2 regions of the Bradyrhizobium sp. USDA 4461 genome follow, and region 1 is predicted to be linked to the other one. Evidence: riboswitches for the same ligand, from Rfam matches in the RefSeq annotation. Region 1 holds a riboswitch; the other holds the start of a gene.
What was found. A riboswitch is a leader RNA that binds a small molecule or an ion and turns the genes downstream of it on or off. The one in region 1 is predicted to bind S-adenosylmethionine.
Positions count from the first base shown of each region.

Region 1 (7,082 bases):
GCCCGCGGTCCAGGCGATGCGCCGGGCCCGCGCGACGCGCTCGGCGCCGACCGCCATGCCGATCATCGGCACCGAGGCGATGCCGACCGCAAAGGCAACCGAGGTCAGCATGAATTCAAGCCGGGCGCCGATGCCGTAGCCGGCGAGCACCGCGGTGCCGAACTGCGCCAGCATGTGGGTGAAGATCGAGATCGTCAGGACCGATTGCAGCGGCGAGAAGCAGGAGACGGCGCCGACCCGGAGGATGTCGATGAACATCGCCCACTGCACGCGCAGCCCCCTGAACTTCGGCTTCACGCGGGCCCGGCCCGAGAACAGATACCAGCCCATCACGCTGATGCTGATCGAATAGGCGATCAGCGAACCCGCGGCGACGCCGCGCATGCCGAATTGCGGCACCGGGCCGAGGCCGAGCCCGAGCGTGCCGCCCAAAATGATCTGCCACACCGCCGAGGACAGGATCATGGTCGACGGCAGCTTCATGTTGCCGGTGCCGCGCAGGATGCCGGCCATCGTGTTCATCAGCCAGGGCAGGATCGCGCCGCCGAAGAAGATCTGCGAATAGGCGATCGCCTGCGCCAGCACATTGCCGCGGCCGCCGAGCAGTTCGAGCAGACGCGGGCCGAAGATCAGCATGCCGAGCATGAACGTCAGACCAAAAGTCAGCCCGATCATCAGCGCATGCATGGCCAGCGTCGAGGCGCGCTCGATCTCGCCGGCGCCGAGCGCGCGCGCAATCGCGGACGCGACGCCGCCGCCCATCGCGCCGCCCGACATCGTCATCGTCAGGATCACGCAGGGAAACAGCAGCGCCATCGCCGCCAGCGACTCGACGCCGAGCCGGCCGATATAGGAGGTCTCGGCAATGACAACGCAGGTGCCGGCCGAGAGCGCGATCACGTTCGGCCAGGCGAGCCACAACAGCGTGCGCAGGATCGGCCCATCGAGCAGCGCATTGCGCGCCGGCTTGCTCACCGGCGGCGGCAGCGGCCGCTCTTGTTCGTCGACAGGTATTTCGGCGAGGCCGAGATCGGACATTTCCACTCCACGGCGCATGACCCGCCAAAGTGTGGGCGGTTTGGCGAAGAGGTCATGCGCCTAAATTTATGATTCAGAGCGCGATCAGGCGCAAAACCGGTACCCACTTTTGCTGATCGCGCTCTGCGCAGTCTGGGAGCCGCGCCATGGTGTTTCCCTACCATGGCAGCAGCGGATTCCACGTGCGCGGGACGCAAGGGGGGCCTGCGCGATTGCAGGTGAACCCGGATGAACCTCTGATCTAGCCGATCGACCAGACGAACGGCGCGGCGGCAGCGCTGTTCGGCTTCAGATGCACCGGAATGTGCCGGCCGCAGCCGGCGGCAAGCCCCTCAAACAGCCCGGTCAGCACGCTGGCGCAGGCCGGATGATAGTCGACCACATCGGCCATCAGCTTCCAGCCCTGCTGGCGGATTTCGAACTGGCCCTCGGACTCGCTGATCTCTGCGACATCATCCTGCGACTCGAACAGCGTGCGCAGGAATGCCGCATATTCCGTGGCACGGCCACGGCTGCCACCGAGCGCCTGCGCGACTTCATCGAAATACTGCATGCCAATCAGTCTGCCGGTGAGATGCAGCAGATAGCTCGCATCCTCAGGCCCGAACACCTGCACGATCACAGGCGCGGCCGTCTTCACATATTCCATCGCGTAGTTGCGATAAGCCTTCTCCAACCGCTGACGCGGCCAGCTGTCGACCGGCAGCGCCGGCGCGGTCTTCGCATCGAACAGCGGTGCCTCGAGATGGCGCGCGAACACCAGGCGCTGGTCGAGCTCGAGCGGGTGATCATATTCGCAGTAATAGCCCTCGAGCCCGTCCTGGCCGTCGACGCTCTGCTTGGTGCAGACGAAGCCGAGCCTGAGATCGCCGAGCGCCACGCCATTGTTGGCGTGCCAGCCGCGCAGCATCGCGCGCGAGACCTCGCCGGGCACGCCGCAGATCGCGGTGCCCTTCCAGATCCAGCGCGGCGGCGGATAGCGGATCCAGGCCTTGCGATCGGTCTCGTACATGTATTCGACGTGCACGCCGCCGATCCAGTTGGAGAGGTAGTGATATTGCGCGGCCGCGACCGCCGGCGGCAGGCCGTCGAGCCCGAGCTTCTTCAAGCCGGGCAGGAAACGCTCCTGCTGCTGGCGGCGGAACACGCGGAAGACGAATTCGGCGGCGTCGGCGGTGCCGCGTCGCGTCACCACGGTGAGGATCAGCCCGGTGAAGAAGGCGTGGTAGAGATCGGCGACACTGCGCCACTTCCGCCATTGCGCCTGTTGTGCGCTCTCGCCTGCGGTCATGTTCGCTCCCGGCTTGTTGTTTTCTCGAATGTGTCATCGCTTAGGAGACGGCGCAACCACACACGCGGTGTCATCGCCCGACTCGTTCGGGCGATCCAGTATCCCAGAGACGGTCATTGTCGATGGAGAGCCGCGGCGTACTGGATTCCCCGCTTTCGCGGGGAATCACAGCGGAGAATGGAGGCGCGACGGTCTTATTGGCTACGCGAACTCCGGCGCGCGGAATTAAACGCGAAAATGCTTGGAGAGCTTCAGGCCCTGCGCCTGGTAGTTCGAGCCGATGCGCTGGCCGTAGAGCGCATCGGGACGCTCGAGCATCCGCTCATAGACCAGGCGGCCGACGATCTGGCCATGCTCGAGGATGAACGGCACCTCGCGCGAGCGCACTTCGAGCACGGCGCGCGCGCCCTTGCCGCCGGCGCCGGCATAGCCGAATCCGGGATCGAAGAAGCCGGCATAGTGGACGCGGAATTCGCCGACCAAAGGATCGAACGGCACCATCTCCGCGGCGTAGTCCGGCGGCACCTGCACAGCCTCTTTCGAAGCCAGGATGTAGAACTCACCGGGATCGAGGATCAGGCTGCCGTCGGGCCGCGCCTTGATTGGCTCCCAGAAGTCGTCGACCGCATAGCCGCCGCGGCGATCGACATCGACCACGCCGGTGTGGCGCTTGGCGCGATAGCCGACGAAGCCGCCCGAGCTCTCGCCGGAGAGATCGACCGACAGCGCGACGCCATGGGTGAGATCGGCATTGTCGGCATCGACCAGCCGCTCACTGGCATGCAGCGCGTCCAGTTCGTCGGCGGTCAAGGTCGCCTCGCCGATCCGGAAGCGGACCTGGCTGAGCCGCGAGCCCTCGCGCAGCAGCACCGGAAACGTCTTCGGCGAGATCTCGGCATAGAGCGGGCCGTGATAGCCGGCGCCGATCATGTCGAAGCGGCGGGTGCCGTCGGCGATCACGCGGGTGAAGACGTCGAGCCGTCCGGTCGAGCTCTTCGGGTTGGCCGCGGCGACGATCTCCGGCGGCAGCGCCAGGCTCTCCAGCAGCGGGACGATGTAGACGCAATTGGTCTCCAGCACCGCGCCGTCGGACAGATCGATCTCGTGCAGCTTGAGCTGGTCGATCCGCTCGGCGACGGTGGCATCGGGCCCCGGCAGGAAGCTGGCGCGGACCCGGTAGGCGATGTCGCCGAGGCGCAGATCGAGGCTCGCCGGCTGGATCTGGCTCTCGACGAAGTCGTAGGCGGGCAGAATGAGACCGGCCTCCGCCATCTCCGCGATCATGCGGTCGGGCAGGATTCCGTTGGATTCATCTTCCAGCGTGAACGACACGATACGGTCCCTCGAGATGGCCCAAAACCAACCTCTGGCGGCCATCAAGCCCTAAAATATGGGCTTTTACGGGTTATCCGATGACCGTCTTGACGGAAAGGGCGCGAGGGAATATCAGCTGCACTTATCCCGTGGTGATTTGAGCCGGCCGGCTTGCAGCCACGTTAAATAAGTCGCTAAACAGGCCGGGGACAGTGTGATCCCGGCTTGTGGAGGTTGCTCCAGGCCGGTTTTTTTGTGGCCATTTTCCAGAGGAATGGCCACTTCGGAGGTCACATGTCTGAATCTGAAGGTACCGCCCGCTTCCGTCCCGAAACCCGCCTGGTCCATGGCGGCACGCTGCGCTCGCAATTCGGCGAGACGTCGGAAGGGCTGTTTCTCACCCAGGGTTACGTTTACGACACCGCCGAGCAATGCGAGGCGCGCTTCAAGGGCCAGGACCCCGGCTTCATCTATTCGCGCTATTCCAACCCGACCATTGCGATGTTCGAGCGCCGCATGATCGAGCTCGAGGGCGCGGAGGCCGCGCGCTCGACCGCGACCGGCATGGCGGCGGTGACCACCGCGATCCTCGCGCCGCTGAAGGCCGGCGATCACGTGGTGGCCTCGAAAGCCCTGTTCGGCTCCTGCCTCTATGTGGTGCAGGACCTGCTGCCGCGCTACGGCATCGAGACGACGCTGGTCGACGGCCTCGATCTCGACCAGTGGCAGCGCGCCTTGCGGCCGAACACCAAGACCTTCTTCCTGGAAAGCCCGACCAACCCGACGCTCGACGTGCTCGACATCGGCGCGATCGCCAAGATTGCCCACAGCGGCGGCGCCCGGCTGATCGTCGACAATGTGTTCGCGACGCCGATCTGGCAGAGCCCGCTGTCGCTCGGCGCCGACGTCGTGGTCTATTCCGCGACCAAGCATATCGACGGCCAGGGCCGCTGCCTCGGCGGCATCATCCTGTCGTCGGAGGCCTTCATCGCCGAGCACATCCATAATTTCATGCGCCAGACCGGCCCGTCGCTGTCGCCGTTCAACGCCTGGGTGCTGCTGAAGGGGCTGGAGACGCTCGGCGTCCGCGTCCGCGCGCAGACCGAAAACGCAGCGAAGATCGCCGAGGCGCTGGCGAAACATCCGAAGATCACGCGGCTGGTCTATCCCGGCCGCCCCGATCATCCGCAGGCCGAAACCGTGAAGAAGCAGATGGGCGCCGGCTCGACGCTGGTCGGCTTCGAGGTCAAGGACGGCAAGGCAGGCGCGTTCCGCTGCCTCAACGCGCTGAAGATCTCGCGCATCTCCAACAATCTCGGCGATGCCAAGAGCCTGGTCACGCATCCCGCCACCACGACGCATCAGCGCCTGGCGCCGGAGGCCCGCGCCGAGCTCGGCATCAGCGAAGGCTTTATCCGCTTCTCCGCCGGGCTCGAGCACCCCGACGATCTGATCGAGGATTTCGAGCGGGCGCTGGAGCAGGTGTGAGGCGGGCTGAGCTCCCCCTCTCGCTTGCGCAGGAAGGCATCGCATATGCCCCTTGTCATCGCCCGGCTCCGACCGGGCGATCCAGTACGCCGCGGCCCTTCGGCTCAAGCACCGCGGTCTCTGGAATACTGGATCACCCGCATGCGCGGGTGATGACACTGAGCAAGCTGAGCGCCATCCCGAAGGAACAGCCGCTTACGTCGCCGCCGTCGTCACACCGCCGTCGACCACGATGGTCTGGCCGGTCATGAAGGTCGAGGCGTCGGAGGCGAGATAGGCCACGGCGCCGGCGATCTCGTCGGGCTCGCCGATGCGGCGGAGCGGCGTCGACGCGGTGCGGCGCTTCAGATTGTCCGGATCCTCCCACAGCGCGCGGGCGAAGTCGGTTTTCACCAGGCCCGGCGCCACGCAATTGACGCGCACGCCCTTCGGGCCCCATTCACCGGCGAGGCTGCGGCACAGCGCAAAATCCGCCGCCTTGGAGATGCCGTAGGCGCCGATCACGGTCGAGCCGCGCAAGCCGCCGATCGAGGAGATGATCACGACCGAGCCCTTGCCGCGTTCGGCCATCTGCGGGATCGCCAGCGCGGAGAGCCAGATGTTGCTCTTGACGTTGGAGCCCATGATCTTGTCGAAGGCCTCGTCCGTGATGTCGAGCAGCGGGCCGTAATACGGATTCACCGCGGCGTTGCAGACCAGGATGTCGATCTTGCCGTAATGCTTGATGGTGCCCGAGACCAGCGCCTCGACCTCATCGCGCCGCGCGATGTTGCAGGGAATGACGAGCGCGTCGCCGCCGGCCTTCTTGATGCCGTCGGCGACGACCTCGCAGGCATCCGCCTTGCGCGAGGAGATCACAACCTTGGCGCCGAGTTTTGCGAGCAGCTCCGCCGAGGCGCGGCCGATGCCGCGGCTCGAGCCGGTGACGACCGCGACCTGGCCGGTGAGATCGAACGGGGTGTTTTTCATTGTTGTTGCCTCCCGGATGGGCCGTCATTCCGGGGCTCGCGAAGCGAGAACCCGGAATCCATTGGGCCGCATCATTGGTGATGAAATGGATTCCGGGCTCAGCCCTTCGGGCTGACCCGGAGTGACAGTTGAGGACTAAGCCAGCAGCCCGCCGCCCTCGCTGACGCGACGTAGATGGTAGTCGGTGTCGCCGAGCGTGTTCTCGATCATGGTCAGCCGCTTGAAGTAGTGGCCGATCTTGGCTTCCATGGTCATGCCGATGCCGCCGTGAAGCTGGATCGACTGCTGGCCAACGAACTTCAGCGACTTGCCGACCTGCACCTTGGCAGCCGCCACCGCGGACGAACGCTCCTTGGCATCGTCGAAGTCCGACGCCATGGTCGCGAACATCGACATGCTGCGGGCCTGCTCCAGCGCCACGAACATGTCGGCGGCGCGGTGCTGCAGGCTCTGGAACGAGCCGATCGCCACGCCGAACTGCTTGCGGGTCTTGATGTACTCGACGGTCTCCTTCAGCGACTCGTCCATCGCGCCGACGGCCTCTGCGCACAGCGCGGTGCGGGCTTCGTCCGCGACGCGCTCGATCAGCGGCAGGCCGTTCTCGGGATCGCCGATCGCAGCATCCGCACCGACCTCGACATTGGTGAAGGTGATGTCGGCCGCGTGCAGGCCGTCCTGGGTCGGATAGCCCTTTTTGGTGACGCCCTTGGCATCCGCCGGGACCAGGAACACGCCGATCCCGGTCTTGTCGCGCTGGCCGCCCTTGGTGCGCGCGGTCACGATCAAGGTGTCCGCGTTCTCGCCATTGAGCACGACGAACTTCTCGCCATCGATCACCCAACCATCGCCCTTCTTCTTGGCCGTGGTCACGACGTCGAACAGGTCGTAGCGCGAGTTCTTCTCGAGCTGGGCGAAGCCGAAGGTCTTGCTGCCGTCGATGATGCCGGGAATGTACTTGGCCTTCTGCTCGGCCGAGCCGCCA
Region 1 is NZ_JBSRXM010000001.1:3,134,855-3,141,936, reverse strand. Features, by position in the region: gene ACVINW_RS14625 (MATE family efflux transporter) at 1-1,038, opposite strand, end outside; gene ACVINW_RS14620 (hypothetical protein) at 1,280-2,329, opposite strand; gene ACVINW_RS14615 (2'-deoxycytidine 5'-triphosphate deaminase) at 2,555-3,661, opposite strand; SAM riboswitch at 3,783-3,862, shown strand; gene ACVINW_RS14610 (O-succinylhomoserine sulfhydrylase) at 3,938-5,131, shown strand; gene ACVINW_RS14605 (SDR family NAD(P)-dependent oxidoreductase) at 5,327-6,100, opposite strand; gene pimD (pimeloyl-CoA dehydrogenase small subunit) at 6,236-7,082, opposite strand, start outside.

Region 2 (7,082 bases), 1.9 Mb from region 1:
GCGGAGAATTTGATGACCTCGGATTCCGTCACCTGCGCCAGCTCGTCGGCGGTGCCGACGATGGTGTAGGCGATCAGATGCGGCAGATGGCTGGTGATCGCGAGCACGAGATCATGATGATCCGGCGTCATGATCTCGACCTTGGCGCCGAGCCCGGCCCAGAACGCGCGCAGCCGGTCGGTCGCGGCGGGATCGGTGCCGTTGGGCGGCGTCAGGATGCACCAGCGGTTGATGAAGAGCTCGGCGAAGCCGGAATCCGGACCCGAATGCTCGGTGCCGGCCACCGGATGCGCCGGCACGAAGTGCACGGTGTCAGGTAGATGCGGCGCCATGTCCTTGACCACGGCGCCCTTCACCGAGCCGACGTCGGAGATGATGGCGCCCGGCTTCAGGTGCGCCGCGATCTCGGCCGCTACCGCGCCGCAGGCGCCGACCGGGATGCAGAGGATGACGAGATCGGCGTCCTTCACCGCCTCGATATTGGTCGCGACGACGCGATCGACGATCCCGAGCTCGGCGACGCGCGCACGCGTCTTCTCCGAGCGCGCGGTGGTGACGATCTCGCCGACCAGGCCCTGCGCGCGGGCGCCGCGCGCGATCGAGCCGCCGATCAGGCCGAAGCCGATCAGCGCGATGCGGTTGAAGAGCGGAGCGGTGGTCACGATGTCACTTTCCAGCCAGGAAGTCGCGCAGCCCCTCGACCACGAGGCGGTTGGCTTCCTCGGTGCCAATGGTCATGCGCAGCGCATGCGGCAGCTTGTAATTGTTGAGCGCGCGCAGCACGAGGCCGCGCCGCGTGAGATAGGCGTCGGCTTCGGCCGCGGTCTTGCCCTGGTCGGTCGGGAAGTGGATCAGCACGAAATTGGCGACGCTCGGCGTCACCTTCAGTCCGAGCTTGCCGATCTCCTCGGTCAGCCAGTTGCGCCATTGTTCGGTGTGGGTCCGCGACATCTGCACATGCGCGCTATCCTCGATCGCCGCCACCGCCGCCAGCATCGCAGGCGTGGTGACATTGAACGGGCCGCGGATCCGGTTGCAGGCATCGACGATATGCGCCGGCCCGAACATCCAGCCGACCCGCAGCGCGGCAAGGCCGTGGATCTTCGAGAAGGTGTGCGTCACCACGGTGTTGTCGGTGGTCGCGACCAGCTCGATGCCAAGCTCGTAGTCGTTGCGCGAGACATAGTCGGCATAAGCCGCGTCGAGCACCAGCAGCACATGCGAGGGCAGCGCGGCGCGCAGCCGCTTGACCTCGTCGAACGGGATATAGGTGCCGGTCGGGTTGTTCGGGTTGGCGAGCCAGACCAGCTTCGTGCGCGGCGTCACCACCTTGAGGATGGCGTCGACATCGGCGGTGAAGTTGCTCTCGGCCGCGATTACGTTCTTGGCGCCGTTCGCCATGGTGGCGATCGGGTAGACCAGGAAGCCATGGGTGGTCGAGATCGCCTCGTCGCCGGGCGCCAGATAGGTGTGCGCCAGCAGATTGAGGATCTCGTCGGAGCCGGCGCCGCAGATGATGCGGTCGGGATCGAGCCCATAGGCGCGGCCGATCGCCTCGCGCAGCACCCGCGAGGTGCCCTCCGGATAATCCTCGAGATGGTCAGCCGCCGCCTTGTAGGCCGCGATCGCCTTCGGCGACGGCCCGAACGGGGTCTCGTTAGCGGACAGCTTGAACACCTTGCGGCCCGGTTCCGGCACCGGGCTCTTGCCGGGCGTATAGGGCGCAATATCGAGGATGCCGGGGTTCGGCACGGGGCGGGACATCATCAACTCCGAACAGAGCGTTTTCCAGCGAAGTGGATACCGGTTCGCGTCAAGAAAACGCGTCAAAACAAAAATCTATACGGGCGGCTAGCTCTTTGGCGACCCGTTGGAGGGCACCGTATAGCGCGTTGCGTGGCTGCCGACGAGGGCCGAGGAGCGCACCGAGGCGCCGGCCTCGATCAAAGCGAGCTTGATCTTCTCGAAATCATGGCCGGCGACCGAGACCAGCAGCGCCGCGCCGTCAAAAGCGGTGTCGGGCACTGCGACGATCTCGGCGAGCGGGGCGAGCGCGCGGGCGGTATCGGCATTCCAGCCGGATACCCGCACGCTCCACATCTGGACCTCCGTCACCATCGCATCGTCGGCGACGCGGGAGACCAGGAATACCGGCAGCGCGGCGGGATGGTCGGCGCGCTCCAGGAACGGCAGCCGCGCGATGATCTTCGGCGCGCCCTCGGCCTCCAGCGCATTCCACCACGGCGTGCGGCTTGCGATCGCGGAGACCAGCGCGAGGTCGCCCTTCGATTTCGCCACCGCCTCGACCGCGGCCTGCGCGCTGAAATGCGAGACGTAGGGCACCACGAAGCCGAAGTGAAACCGCGCCGAGTCGCGCATCGCGGACTCGCCCACCGACACGTCGGCATGCACCGCGAACGGTGCTTGCACATAGGTGAAGGTCGAGATGATGACGCGCCAGATGCCCTCGATGGTGTCGAGGGGCAGGATGCCGCGATGGCGCTGCACCAGTTCGCGCATCATGCTGGCCTCGCGCGCCGGGCGGAACGCCGAGCCGACCTCCTGGGTCTTCTTGACCTGGATCAGGCGGTCGATGATGTCGCCGCGCGCCATCAGCAGGCGGTGGACCTGCGCGTCGATCGCGTCGATCTCCTTGCGCAGCTCCTGCAGCGAGGGCGGCGACGGGGGTGGGTTGGACATGCTCTCAAACCTTGTCGTCAGGGCGGCCCGTTGCCGCCTCGGACAGGGCCCCTGATTAGGAAAGACGGCCGCCGAAAGCAAAGAGAAACGTCGCAGGCGTGCCTTGCGCATTCGGTTAACCATCGGCGCCCGATGGGGGGACGCTCGCCGGCCGCCTTGACGGCGGGGGGCCTGAGGACTAGGTTCGCTGCACTCCGTGGTCATTTGAGCCGGCCGGCTTGCAGCCACGTTAAACAACTCGCTAAACAGGCCGGGGACAGATCAGCTCCCGGCCGAACCTATGTTCAGGCCGGGTTTTTTATTGGCCTGATTTCTGTTCGAGCCCTCCCGCGCGGGAGGCAGGGTCGCTGAGATGAGCAACGTGCGTCCGATACCGAGCCCGCAAACCCAGAGCGATGATCGCGCCCATGAGGCCGATCATCCGTCGTCATTGGTGGCAAAGTTCGGCATGGACCAGCCGCTGAGGCTCGATTGCGGCGTCGATCTTGCGCCGTTCCAGATCGCCTATCAGACCTACGGCGAGCTCAATGCCGACAGGACCAACGCGATCCTGGTCTGCCACGCACTGACCGGCGATCAGCACGTCAACAACACCCATCCGGTCACCGGCAAGCCCGGCTGGTGGGAAACCATGGTCGGTACCGGCAGGCCGATCGATCCCGACAAGTACTTCATCATCTGCTCCAACGTGATCGGCGGCTGCATGGGCTCGACCGGCCCTGCCTCGCTGAACCCGGCGACCGGCAAGGTGTGGGGGCTGGATTTCCCGATCATCACGATCCCCGACATGGTGCGCGCGCAGGCGATGCTGATCGATCGCCTCGGCATCGCGACGCTGTTCTGCGTGGTCGGCGGCTCGATGGGCGGCATGCAGGTGCTGCAATGGACGGCGGCCTATCCGGAGCGCGTGTTCGCGACGCTGGCGATCGCCTGCTCGACGCGGCATTCGGCGCAGAACATCGCGTTCCACGAGCTCGGCCGCCAGGCCGTGATGGCCGATCCGGACTGGCGCGGCGGCCGCTATGTCGACGAGGACACCCATCCGCATCGCGGGCTCGCGGTGGCGCGGATGGCCGCGCACATCACCTATCTGTCGGATGCCGCGCTGCACCGCAAGTTCGGGCGGCGGATGCAGGACCGCGAGCTGCCGACCTTCTCGTTCGATGCGGATTTCCAGGTCGAGAGCTATCTGCGCTACCAGGGCTCGTCCTTTGTCGAGCGCTTCGACGCCAACTCCTATCTCTATCTGACCCGCGCGATGGACTATTTCGACATCGCCGCCGACCATAACGGCGTGCTGGCGAAGGCGTTCGCCGGCATCAAGACCCGGTTCTGCGTGGTGTCGTTCACCAGCGACTGGCTGTTCCCGACCTCGGAGTCGCGCGCGCTGGTGCATGCGCTGAATGCGTCGAGCGCGCGGGTGTCGTTCGCCGAGATCGAGACCGACAAGGGGCACGACGCCTTCCTGCTCGACGTGCCCGAATTCCTCGACATCTCCCGCGCCTTCCTGCTGTCCGCAGGCAAGGCGCGCGGATTGAAGGACGGCGGCCAGTCATGAGCATGCAGCAGACACTGCCCTTGCCGGGCGTCGCGCCGGAGCGCACCGGCGGCTATCGCAGGGATCATCTTCTGGTCGCCGAGATGGTGCGGCCGGGCTCGCGGGTGCTCGACGTCGGCTGCGGCGATGGCGAGCTGTTGCAGCTGCTGGAAAGCCGCGGCATCGACGGTCGCGGCATCGAGCTGTCGCGCGAGGGCGTCAATGGCTGCGTCGCCAAGGGGCTCGCAGTGGTGCAGGGCGACGCCGACACCGACCTCGTCAACTACCCCGACGATGCGTTCGACTACGTGATCCTGTCGCAGACCTTGCAGGCGACGCGGCAGCCCAAGGCGGTGCTGGAGAACCTGCTTCGGATCGGCCAGCGCGCCATCGTCTCGTTCCCGAATTTCGGGTTCTGGAAGATGCGGCTGCAACTGCTGATCGGCGGCCACATGCCGCGCACCGAGAATCTGCCGGCAAGCTGGTACGACACGTCAAACATCCATTTTTGCACCATCAAGGATTTCGTGCAGCTCTGCGAAGAGATCAACGTCAAGATGGAGCGCGCGGTGGCGCTCGATCTCTACGGCCGCCCGGTGCCGCTCAACCTGCCGTGGTGGGTGTGGAACATGTTCGGCGAGCAGGGCGTGTTCCTGCTCAGCAGGGGCGGGCAGGGGAAATGACGCCTGCGTCACTTTCGTCATTCCGGGGCGATGCGCAGCATCGAACCCGGAATCCATTCATCCATGGAGTCTGCGGCCTAATGGACTCCGGGTTCACGCTTCGCGTGAACCGGAATGACGGCTCAAACCGGCGCCGCCACCAGCGACCTCGGATCGCGCACCGGCCAGCGGCCGGCCTCGACCAGCGCGATGAAGCGCTCCACCATCTCGTTGAACAGCGCCGGCTCCTCGAGATTGAGCACATGGCCCGACTTCGGGAACAACGACAGCCCGGCGGCCGGCAGATGCCGCTTCAGGAACAGGCTCGGCGCGATGCAATTGTCGTCCTCGTCGCCGCACAGGATCAACGCCGGCGTCGCCGCGCGCCTGATGGCGTCGGTCATGGTGTAGATCGAGGGCCTCGCGCCCTGAAAGCTGCGCATCGTATTGGCCGAGCCCTTGGCGTCGTGGCGGGCGAGCGCGGCGTAGAAGTCGGCATGGCCGCGCGGGTCCTTCACCAGGAACGGGATCCGGCTCGGCGCCTCGCGCGTCACCTTGGCGACCTCGGCCGAGCCGATCGCCTCATATTGCTCGGCATTGGCGCGGCACTGCGCGCGGAAGGCATCGAGGGTCTCGAGCGGCGAGCCGGAGCCGACCGCGGCGAGCGTCATCGACAGCGCGCGCTCCGGCGCGTTGAGGGCGACTTGCAGCGACGAATAGGAGCCCATCGACAGGCCGATGAAGTGCGCACTTGCGATGCCGAGATGATCAAGCACCGCAAGCGCGTCGGTGTAGAAGTGCTTGTAGGTGTAGACCTCGGCACTCGCCGGCACGTCGGACGGCGTGTAGCCGCGCGCGGAATACGCGATGCAGCGGTGGCCGCGCGAGAAGTAGCGCATCTGCGGCTCCCAATTGGTGTGATCGGTTGCGAACTCGTGCAGGAAGATGATCGGGGAGCCGTGTCCTGCGTCCTCGAAATAGAGGCGGACATGATCTTTCGTGGTGGCGTAGGGCATTGGAATTCTCCTCTCGTTGGCCGGCCCCAGATTTGCAATTAATTTCCGCGGCTGCAATGCGGCAGTTCCGACTATTTTCGTCATGGAATTTGCCCGGAATGACCCAGAAATCGTTTCCGCAGCGCCGCATCAAATCTTCCTCTCGCCACATCCGGATTTTCAAAACCATCGCCGCGTTTTCCAGGGGAACTGCAAGGGGAACGCGACGGGGAGTTGGGGGGCGTTGCAGAGGATCTCGAGAAGTATGGTTCAGTTGCTTGCGTATCGCCGGTCGCTTCGTGTTTTGGCGCTGGCTCTGTGTTCGCTCACTCTTGCCGTGATCTTCGCCGCTCCGGCATCCGCCCGTCCGCATCATTCGCGTCACGCGCATTCGGCCCATGCCGGCCATCACGCGCGCTACGCTGGTCATCAGCACTATCGGCACGGCGTGCGGCTGTCGCGCGCCGAGCGCCGCGAACGGCAGATGCAGCCGGATGATTTCGCCGAGGCCAATGCGGCGGTGTTGCCGGGCAACGCCGAAGCCGTGCCCAACACCGGCGGCGTGAGCATGGCGGGCGGCTTCGGCTCGTCCGGCATCGTCGCCGCGGCGCGCCGCTATCTCGGCGGCGGCAACCCGACCGGCCGCTCCAGCCTGTGGTGCGCGCGCTTCATGAACATGGTGCTGCAGCAGACCGGTCACCGCGGCACCGGCTCCGACATGGCGAGCTCGTTCGCCAAATACGGTACGCGCGTCTCCGGACCGCAGGTCGGCGCCATCGCCGTGATGGGCCGCCGCGGCGGCGGCCATGTCGGCATCATCACCGGGGTCGACGCCAAGGGCAATCCGATCATGATCTCGGGCAACACCAGCCATCGCGTCCGCGAGCTGCCGGTCTCGCGCGGCCGGATCTACGCCTATGTGATGCCGACGAACTGAGGCAGGATCATCTAGCTCTCCCCGGGGGATGTGGGAGAGGTGGCTATTCGCGGCACGAGGTCAGCCGGCGCTGCCGGCCGGCTTCACTTCTCGTGCTCCTTGGCCTCGATCGTGTCGACGTTGGTGGCCTCGAGGTTGCTCAAGGGGACTTCGACCGCGGCGGGTTGATACCAGGCGAATTGCGAGAAGTAGTTCGCAAGCACCTGATCCTTGAAGAACCGGCCATGCCGCGCGAAGATCTCGTTCCGCGC
Region 2 is NZ_JBSRXM010000001.1:1,212,483-1,219,564, reverse strand. Features, by position in the region: gene ACVINW_RS05800 (prephenate/arogenate dehydrogenase family protein) at 1-662, opposite strand, end outside; gene hisC (histidinol-phosphate transaminase) at 667-1,764, opposite strand; gene ACVINW_RS05790 (chorismate mutase) at 1,852-2,700, opposite strand; SAM riboswitch at 2,887-2,966, shown strand; gene metX (homoserine O-acetyltransferase MetX) at 3,053-4,258, shown strand; gene metW (methionine biosynthesis protein MetW) at 4,255-4,920, shown strand; gene ACVINW_RS05775 (alpha/beta fold hydrolase) at 5,043-5,915, opposite strand; gene ACVINW_RS05770 (TIGR02594 family protein) at 6,160-6,831, shown strand; gene ACVINW_RS05765 (YARHG domain-containing protein) at 6,915-7,082, opposite strand, start outside.
Region 2: another riboswitch for S-adenosylmethionine. It lies ahead of metX (homoserine O-acetyltransferase MetX); the one in region 1 lies ahead of ACVINW_RS14610 (O-succinylhomoserine sulfhydrylase).